2 regions of the Clostridium sp. BJN0013 genome follow, and region 2 is predicted to be linked to the other one. Evidence: riboswitches for the same ligand, from Rfam matches in the RefSeq annotation. Region 2 holds a riboswitch; the other holds the start of a gene.
The links. Region 2 has a riboswitch for FMN ahead of AB3K27_RS02100 (ECF transporter S component). Riboswitches for the same ligand answer to the same signal wherever they lie in the genome.
Positions count from the first base shown of each region.

Region 1: it holds a riboswitch for FMN, as region 2 does, so the genes downstream of both, ribD (bifunctional diaminohydroxyphosphoribosylaminopyrimidine deaminase/5-amino-6-(5-phosphoribosylamino)uracil reductase RibD) here and AB3K27_RS02100 (ECF transporter S component) in region 2, are expected to answer to the same signal.

Region 1 is NZ_CP162495.1:1,519,762-1,525,132, reverse strand. Features, by position in the region: gene ribE (6,7-dimethyl-8-ribityllumazine synthase) at 1-104, opposite strand, end outside; gene AB3K27_RS07765 (bifunctional 3,4-dihydroxy-2-butanone-4-phosphate synthase/GTP cyclohydrolase II) at 127-1,329, opposite strand; gene AB3K27_RS07760 (riboflavin synthase) at 1,428-2,081, opposite strand; gene ribD (bifunctional diaminohydroxyphosphoribosylaminopyrimidine deaminase/5-amino-6-(5-phosphoribosylamino)uracil reductase RibD) at 2,105-3,214, opposite strand; FMN riboswitch at 3,505-3,622, opposite strand; gene AB3K27_RS07750 (transglutaminase domain-containing protein) at 3,939-5,189, opposite strand; gene AB3K27_RS07745 (ABC transporter ATP-binding protein) at 5,361-5,371, opposite strand, start outside.
Region 2 is NZ_CP162495.1:374,472-379,842, forward strand. Features, by position in the region: gene AB3K27_RS02090 (ABC transporter permease) at 1-309, shown strand, start outside; gene AB3K27_RS02095 (Tex family protein) at 689-2,842, shown strand; FMN riboswitch at 2,966-3,084, shown strand; gene AB3K27_RS02100 (ECF transporter S component) at 3,375-4,001, shown strand; gene AB3K27_RS02105 (hypothetical protein) at 4,179-5,371, shown strand, end outside.

The DNA.
Region 1 (5,371 bases), 1.1 Mb from region 2:
AAGGCTCCAGACAATAATTTGGACACTATAAATTCATTAAACCTTCCCACAACTATTCCAAATTTCAAACCCTCTGCATTTAACTTTCCTTCATAAACTTTCATCTTTTTATGCTCCTTTAATATATTAATAATTTAAAATATGTCCCATTTTTTTCTGTTTTGTTTTAAGGTAAAAAGTATCATAGGCAGATGCCTTCATTTGGATTGGTACTCTTTCTGTAATATTTATACCATACTTGGATAACTGATCCATTTTATCCGGGTTATTTGTCATAAGTCGTATATTTTCCACACCTAAATCTTTTAAAATTTGTGCGGCAGCATAATAATCTCTTAAGTCCTCCTCAAAACCCAGTGCAATATTTGCTTCAACAGTATCCAATCCTTTATCCTGCAGTGCATAGGCCTTTAATTTATTAATTATACCTATACCTCGACCTTCTTGATTCATATATAAAAGGATACCCTGTCCTTCTTCTTCAATTTGAGTCATGGCCCTCGCATATTGCTGTCCACAATCGCATCGAACTGATCCAAAGGTATCTCCTGTCAAACATTCAGAATGTACCCTGCACAAAACTGAGTTTCCCTTTGAGATATCACCTTTTACAAGTGCAATATGATGTTCTCCATTTATTTTGTTTATATATCCATAAGCTGTAAATTCTCCATATTTGGTTGGCAACTTTGTATGTACCACCTGTTCTATGAGTTTTTCTTTTTGTTTTCTATACTCTTGTAGAGACTTAATTGAAATAAATTTCAGTTGATGTTTTCTTGCAAATTCCATTAACTCGGAAGTTCTCATCATAGTACCGTCATCTCTCATTATTTCACAGCAAAGTCCACATTCTTTTAGATTTGCCAATTTCATTAAATCAACAGTAGCTTCCGTGTGTCCATTACGTTCCAAAACTCCATACTCTTTTGCACGCAATGGGAACATGTGACCAGGTCTTCTGAAATCCTCAGGCCTTGCATCTTCTTCTACACATTTTAATGCAGTTATGGAACGTTCTGCAGCTGAAATACCCGTAGTTGTACTTATATGGTCAATAGATACCGTAAAGGCTGTTTCATGGTTGTCTGTATTATCTGAAACCATCTGTGGAAGGTTTAACTTAGAAATCATTTTACTACTCATAGGCATACAAATAAGTCCTTTTGCATGTGTTGCCATAAAATTCACATTTTCCTGAGTGGCAAATTCTGCGGCACAAATTAAATCTCCTTCATTTTCCCTATCTTCATCATCAGTTACTAGAATCATTTTACCCTGTTTAAGATCTTCCAGAGCCTCTTCAATACTATTAAATTTATTACTCATTATTTTCAACTCCTCTTTTAAAAATGCCATTAGAATAAACTATATTTACATTTTATTAATTATGTTACTTTAATCACAACACAAATTTAATTTTTGTTTTAAAAAAATCCATTTTCTTTTAACAATTCTTCTGTTATATTGGAATTTTTTGAGGGCTTTTTCTCTCTTCTTAAAATAAAATTTTCAATATATTTTCCTATTAAATCACATTCTACATTTATTTCATCCCCCACACTTTTATATTGAAGAATAGTTTGTGCTTTAGTATGCGGGATTAATGATACACTAATACAGTCTTCATACACCTCTGCTATAGTAAGGCTTACTCCATCTAAAGATATGGAGCCTTTTGAAACCATATATTTCAATAATTCCAAAGGAGGTTTTATAATAAGCCAGGTGGCTATATCTTCTTTTTTTATATCCTTTACTTTGCAAATTCCATCTATATGGCCTGTTACTATATGTCCTCCCAGTCTTTCACCTATCATAACTGCTCTTTCTAAATTTACACTACTGTTTCTTTTTAAAAGTTTTAAGTTACTTTTTCTTAGTGTTTCAGCCATTACATCTACTGTAAAAGAATTTCCTGTAAAACTTGTTACTGTAAGGCAGGCTCCATTTACAGCTATACTGTCTCCTAATTTGACTTCTTCTAAAACTTTCCTGGAAGAGATAGTTATTTTAGAAGAATTTTCTCCATTTTTTATTCCCATCACTTGTCCAATTTCCTCTACTAAACCTGTAAACAAATATTCCCCTCCCCATCTTTAAATTATTTTTCTACATATCCTTGAACTACCATATCCTCCCCTGATTTTGAATAACTAATATTTTTTAATTTAACTGCATTGTTTAAATCTTCAATACCTTTTCCCTCTACGGAAGTTTTGGCCTCTAATCCACCTATAATTTTAGGTGCTATAAAATAAACAATTTTATCTACAATTCCTGAATTTAAGGCGGAAAAATTCAATGTGCCCCCTCCTTCTATAAGTAAACTATCTATGCCAATATCCCCTAACTTTTCTATTAAAATCTTTAAATTTATATGACCAAATTCATCTTTAGGACAAATAATTACATCTACTCCCATTTTTTCGATTTCATGCTTTTTAAGCATATCATGTTCCTCTGTGCAAGCTATTATGATTTTCCTATATTTAAGCGTATCAAAAATCTTACAGCCCAGAGGTATCCTTAACTTGGAATCCAAAATTACAGCTATAGGGCTTTTACATTTTTTCTCAAGTCTTGTAGTTAAAAGAGGATTATCCGAAAGTATGGTACCTATACCCACCCCAATTGCCATAACTCTATTTCTTATGTGATGAACAAGATTTCTGGATTCTTCACAGGTTATCCACTTTGACTGTCCTGTAACAGTTGCTATTTTACCATCTAAAGTTATTGCAGATTTTAATATGACAAAAGGAAGCTTTTCACTGATATATTTTATAAATATTTCATTTATATTTAAGGCTTCTTTTTCTAAAACGCCTGTAACCACTTCTATTCCCCTATCCCTTAAAAACTTTATCCCCCGGCCTGATACTAGTGGATTGGGATCCTTTAATGCAACCACTACTTTTTTTATCCCTGCTTTTGCTATAGCTTCTGCACAAGGTGGAGTTTTTCCATAATGGGAACAAGGCTCCAAAGTTACATATATCTGCCCGTCTACTGCTTTATCTCCTGCTTCTTTCAATGCATATACCTCTGCATGAGGTCCTCCATAAAATTTGTGATAACCCTTTCCTACTATTTTACCCTCTTTTACTATAACAGCCCCCACCTGTGGATTTGGATTCACAAAACCTTCTCCTTTTAATGCCAAATCTAAAGCAATTTTCATATAATGTTCATCTTTATTGTCATAATTCATAAAATTGAATTCCTCCACTTTATAAAAAATATTATTACTCTTAATATGAATTTTACAAGTCAAGACGTAAAACTCATACTGACTTTATAGATTTTTATGTGCAAGCTAACATTGCCAGTACCCAGCTTCTTCAATATGGAAGATAAACTGCCATGCCCTCTAAATAAGTTCTATACTTATCACTGTCTCTAATATTTCTCCCATGCAAAAAACCCCCTCAAAAACCTTCAGGGGGATAATAAACACAACAAAAGCAATTTAACATATACAATAAAGTATATACAAAAACCTTCCACTTTCTCCATCCAGACTTTTACTGTCGGTACTGGAATCTAACCAGTTCCTGCTGATAATCAGCTCGCGGACTATACCGCCGATCGGGAATTTCACCCTGCCCCGAAAGCATATTATTAACTTTTAACTATAGCTTTAATATATACTTCTTTTTTTTACTTGTCAATAAGAATTTTAAAAAAATTTGTAATCATCACTATAATTTTAGCAATCTTCATTGTAAATATTATTAGATTTGATACTGTACGTTAAAAAGCAGCTAGGATTTCACTATACTTACATATTTTGCACCTGAAATTTCATCTGAATAAGTAGTTATAGTAACTCCATCTGAAATGTTATACTTCCTGCATATTCTGTTTAAAGTCTGTGATATATTATACTGACTTGAATCATAATTTAATATTTTTACACTTACAGACTTTTCCCCTTATGATAATGCCTCTTCTACTGCACTATAAAAATCATTATAATTATCAACAACTTTTATATCATTATCATAAGCATCCTTCTCTATTACATCAAGGTTGTCAAAACTGTATTCGGTGCTGGTACATTCAGGATAATCATCTGTATTCCACCTATGATTTTTGGCAATCTGATCATCGGTTATGTTAAAATAGGAGTAAGAAAGCCTATTCGAACCATCACTAGTAACAGGATCATCCCAGGTAGAATCTAACTGATAATACTCCCCTTGTATTTTTACTATATTCCATGCATGTCCAATCCATTCAGTCCCATTATTTGCATCTCCTATTACCATCTTACACTCTACACCTGCTGCTATAAGCAGTCTATCTATAGCATCTGCATAGCCCTGACACACTCCAACTCCATCTATCAAAACCCCATAGGCTGTATAGGAGTCTTCCGGTATATTACCCACATATGCCCTTTCATCATATTTAGTATTATTCACTACATAGTCATGAAGTACCAGTTCCTTTTCATAATCTTTCATGTCAGAAGTAATTAGAGTACTGACTATTTTATCAACCTTTTCCTGCACGACTTCTTCTTTTTTTATTAAATTTTCCTTTGTATCTGCATATTTAAAATTTATAGTAACTTTTGTGGGACTTGTGTATTCAATGTTGCTTGCTGCACTTAAATATCTTGCCCTTAGATTAGGATAAGCAATTAATATTTTGTTTATAACATCTAAACTATATGTGTCTTTATCATAATTACTTATATTTAAAATTAAAGTATCTTCATAGTTGTCTAATGCACTCTTTATGACATTATAGTATTGTGAATAGCTTTCTATATCAGCTGGACTCTGAGAACTGTTCTTCTCCACTGTAAAATTATATTTTACTCCTTGGTTTAATACCTTACCATCAATAGATTTTAGACTGCTATCTATTACTAGAACATAGTCTTTCCCTTCTACGTACGAATTTGCCGGAGAAACCTGTACTGTATCTTGGGAAGTATTTATAATATTAACTTCTAAAGGTGTACTAGTGTCCTGTTCATATATTTTTATAGAATTTTTTGCAGAGTCTAAATCAATATCTCTATTAAAAGTAATGGTCCAAATTTTATTACTACTTACAGTAGAAATGCTATTATTCCAAATTCTATATTCTCCTGCAGCATAACAACTTTCACTGGAGAATAGTAAAATAACTAACATGCCTGTTATCATAAACTTACATATCTTTTTAAACACTTTATCACCTCCATATATGTTTGGCATCTTAAAAATCTTTTTAACAATCAGTTTAAAGTAACTATATTACGGTTGAGTTACAAATTAATTAACATTTTTGATCATTTTTATTAACATATTTTACTCACATCCTTTAGACATATTTGACTTGTTAACTTTGAGATACCTTATTCAATTATTAG
Region 2 (5,371 bases):
TATGTATCTGTTACAGAACGCCGTCGTGAAATAGGTATTAGAAGAGCTATAGGTGCAAAACCAGGTACAATTCTATTACAGTTTTTAATAGAATCAATATTTATTACAGGTATAGGAGGAATCATTGGAATAGGTATAGGATATTTGATATCCTTAATTTTAGGAGTATTTTTACCATTTAATCCAGTTATAACCATAGGAATATTAATAGGGTCATCTATTACATCTATTACTGTGGGAATAATTTTTGGGATAATTCCGGCATATAAGGCAGCAAACTTGGATCCTATTAAGGCTATTTATAAGTAATATTTAGACCTTAAAATTATAACAAGGAGAAAAAATAAAATGGCAGCTGTTATAGGATATAATCATAATATCGTAAAAAAGGCTCAAGAGAAGGCATTAAAATTTGTGCAACAGGGAATTTGGGAGGCAGAGTAGTATTCGAACATTATAAAGATAATCTCATTTATATTCTTATAAGACCAAATAGTTTATATTTTTTACTTCAAATTAATGATTCTTAAATATATTAATTTGCAAAAGTCCATTCAACTGTTGTAATATATTTTTAGCTAGTTTAACATAAATTTATAAAGCTTTTATTTTAAGTTAACTGAAAAATTAATTGTTTACATATTTAGACAAATTAAGCAAAATCAATAGGATTCATCGGGAGGTTAAAATGAACGATATAGTAGACATACTAGTTAGAGAGTTAGACGTAAATGAAAAATATATAAATAATGTAATAGAATTATTGGACTCAGGTAATACAGTTCCCTTCATAGCCAGATATAGAAAAGAATTAACAGGAAGTATGAGTGATGTCACTTTAAGAAAACTGGCAGAAAGGCTTACATATCTTAGAAATCTTAAGGCTAGAAAAGAGGATGTAATAAGAATAATAGAAGAACAGGGGAAACTCACAGAAGAATTAAAGAAATCTCTGGAGAATTGCAATACTTTAACAGAAGTTGAAGATCTATATAGGCCATATAAACCAAAGAAGAGAACAAGAGCTATTATTGCCAAAGAAAAAGGACTGGAACCACTTGCACAGATAATGTTAGACGGCAATTTCAAAGGCAATATAGAAGAGTATGCAGAAAAATTTGTAAATGAAGAAAAGGGAGTAAATTCTATAGAAGATGCTCTTCTGGGAGCTATGGATATAATAAGTGAAATTATATCTGATGAGGCAAAATATAGAAAGTGGATAAGAAAATTTGTTCAAGATAACGGAAACATTGAAACAAGAGGGGAAAATGATGAACCAAATCCTTATGAAATGTACTATGATTATCATGAAACGGTAAAGTCCATACCTCCTCACAGAATACTTGCTATAAATAGAGGAGAAAAAGAAAAAATTTTGTCTGTAAAGATAACCTGTGATATGGATAAAGTAATAAAATACTTAAAAGGAGAATGTCTAAAGGGAAATAAAGTAACTGATAGTTACATAGAAAGAAGTGTAGAGGATTCTTTAAAAAGACTTATATATCCTTCTATTGAAAGGGAAATAAGATCTGAACTCACAGATATGGGAGAAGAAGGTGCTATAAAGATATTTAAGGCCAACTTAAAGGCACTTTTAATGCAGCCACCTATAAAAGGAAAAAATGTGCTTGGATATGATCCTGGATTTAGAACGGGATGTAAAATAGCAGTTTTAGATGATACGGGAAAACTTCTAGATACTGCTACAGTTTATGCTACAGCGCCTCAAAATGATGTAGAAGGTTCTCTAAAGATATTAAAGAATTTAGTGTATAGATATGATGTTAGTGTGATATCTCTTGGAAATGGTACAGCAAGTAGAGAATCAGAAGAAGTAATTGGCAGACTTATAAAAGAAATAAAAGAAGGAAAAAATAAGGATGTTTATTATGTGGTGGTATCAGAAGCTGGAGCTTCTGTATATTCTGCTTCGGAACTGGCTGCAAAAGAATATCCCGATATAAATGTATCACTGAGAGGAGCTATATCCATAGGAAGAAGACTGCAGGATCCTCTGGCGGAACTTGTGAAAATAGATCCTAAATCCATAGGGGTAGGCCAATATCAACATGATGTTTCACCAAAAAAATTAGATGAGTCTCTAAAGGGTATTGTAGAGGATTGTGTAAATAGCGTGGGAGTAGATTTAAATATGGCAACGGCTTCTTTACTATCTTATATATCTGGAATAAATTCAGCTATAGCCGAAAATATTGTAGCTTATAGAGAAGAGAATGGTAAGTTTAAAAATAGAAAAGAGCTTTTAAAAGTTAAAAGACTGGGAGCAAAGGCTTTTGAACAATGTGCAGGATTTTTAAGGGTTATGGAAAGTGATGAACCCCTTGATAATACCTCAGTACATCCAGAATCCTATAGTGCTGCTAAAAAGCTTTTGAAGACCCTTGGGTACAGTGATAAAGACTTGAAAAATAGCGGTCTTGTAGATATAGAAAATAGAGTTGAAAAGATTAGTATAGATAATGTATCACGGGAACTTGATATAGGTATTCCTACCTTAAAGGATATAATGAAAGAAATAAAGAAGCCAGGGAGAGATCCAAGAGAGGAACTGCCAAAACCTATATTGAAAACAGGAATAGTTGATATAAACCAGCTTAAAACAGGAATGACACTTACAGGTACAGTCAGAAATGTAGCAGATTTTGGCGCTTTTGTAGATATAGGTGTTCACCAGGATGGTTTAGTACATATAAGTCAGCTGTCTGATAAATTTGTAAAGCATCCACTAGATGTAGTTAAGATAGGAGATGTTGTAAATGTAACTGTACTTGAAGTAGATGAAAAAAGAAAAAGAATTGCACTTAGCATGAAATAGCAGAAAAATGAATATGAAATTAACATAATTAGTCATAAATATTTATTAATAGATAAAAATTATTTTAACAATGCATTGAATTTTGTCGTTAAAAGTATTATAATAAACTTATAAAAATTAAAATATAATCTTCAGGGCGGGGTGAAATTCCCCACCGGCGGTATAGCCCGCGAGTTGCGTGTGCAGCATGATTCAGTGAAATTCTGAAGCCGACAGTAAAGTCTGGATGGGAGAAGATAGAATGGTATGTTTATTAGCCCTGGTATTTTTGCCGGGTTTTTTTATTTTATCCGAATGCCACCAGTACTAATACTCCCATCTTCTTTAACGTGAGAGATAAGCACTGGTACGCACCTGGATAAGTTCTTCCCCTAAAGGATAACGTATTCTAAGTGTTAAAGACACTAAGAATACTGTTAATAAGCTTCAGATGGAAGTAAGTATTTCTCTATAGCAAACTCCGCTTGAATCTAAGAATTACTTGATTATTCACCTAGGAGATTATACTTGATATTTTAGGAGGGTATTTAAAATGAGCAGTAGTAAATTAAACAGATTAGTGAAGGTATCATTGTTAGGTGTAATAGGATTTTTATTTATGTTCATAGAAGTTGCAATTCCTATATTTCCAACATTTTTAAAAATGGATATAAGCGATTTGCCGGCTTTAATTGGAACTTTTGCATTAGGACCTGGTGCTGGGATTGCTATAGAGTTTTTAAAAAATGTACTTCATGGAATATTCAATGGTAAAACTGCATTTGTAGGAGAACTTGCAAACTTTGCAGTAGGATCAGTTTTAGTTTTTACAGCGGGGTATATATATAACAGACATAAGACCAAAAAGGTGGCAGTAATCAGTTTAGGGGTAGCCACTATTGCAATGTCAGTGGTAGCAGGACTTTTGAATTATTTCATATTGCTTCCGCTTTATGAGAGAGCGCTTAATTTTCCTATAAGTGCAATGGTGGACATGGCAGCAAAAATAAACAGCAGCATAACGGATTTGAATACATTTGTATTACTGGCTATTGTTCCATTTAACTTGTTAAAAGGTATAACTCTTACCATTTTAACACTAGTTCTTTACAAGAGTGTTTCACCTCTGCTAAAGCAGGAACATAATAAAATAAAGAACTCTGAAAAAGTAAAAATTTAGCACAAAATGGCAACTAAAAATCTGGGACATGTATCCAGATTTTTTTATTGTATTTTGACTTTATAAAATAGTAATTCTATACGATAATCTATATAATTTTAATTAGGAGACATTTTTAATAAATTATAAAGGGTGATTAAGTTGGCGGGAATATGGAATATAAATAGTGTATATAATATGAATAACAAACAAATATCTGCAAAATTATCTTTTGAAATAGGAGAGAAATTTTCTGCTAAAGTACTGAATTTAAATAAATATACAGGAGAAATACTTTTAAAACTCTTAGATGGATGGAAATTTTCAGCTCAAATAGATAATCCTGAAAATATTGTAGAAAATAAGCTTATAAGGCTTCAGGTAGAGGGATTTGAAAATGAAAAGCTAAAATTAAAAATTGTTACTGCAGAAGAAGAACGGCAAAATCAAAGCAAAGATTCCATAAAACTTTTTATTAAGGAAAATTCCCTTAACTTAAACAGTGAAGATTATGACATTATAGAGAAAATGGTTAAAAGTGAAATACCACTTACTAAGGAAAATATTTCCGATATAAAAACCATGATAGATTTTATAAACAAAATAAAAGAAAATCCTACAGAAGAAGATACATTTATAAAAAATTATTTACTTAGTAAAAATGTAGAATCTGATAGCCAAAAAGGAAATTTTATAAAAGATACCCTTAAAAATTTCTTTAGTGAACTAAAAAATATAAGTAAAGAAGACTTATTTATTCTACTAGAAAATAATATAGAATTAAATGAAGATAATATAAAAAGCTTTAATAAAGTGTTTAAACAGGAGGGTACTATATATAATGAAGTAAAATATTTAGGGGATATTTTGAAAGCTGATGAATTAACTTATAAGAGCATAGAAAATACTGAAAATGCAAAAAAATCTGGTATATATAAAAAACAGCAAGACAATATAGTAGGTAATTTAAATACAGATGGAAAAGTTACTTATGCAGATGGAGAAAAATCAAATACAGATTTAAGACCTAGTATAATGACAGAAAATATAGATAAACCAAATGAATTCTCAGATGAAATAAAAAGTATCAATGGTGAAGATAAATCACAGACTAAAAATAATCAATCGTTAGATATAAATAAAAATATTAGTCCTAAAGATATACAGGAAGAGGAGATTAAAGGGAAATTAGATAATATACTTAACTATTTTGAAAAGGAAAAAGGAACAACGTCTCGAACTTCTAAAGATTTAAATGTGATTGCAGGTAATATGGATGAAATGGTAAATCATATAAAAGAGCAGATAAATATGAAAACAGATGAAATGAAAGATATAATAAGAACATTTTTAGAACAAAATAATGATAGTGAAAATAAATTTTCTAAAAA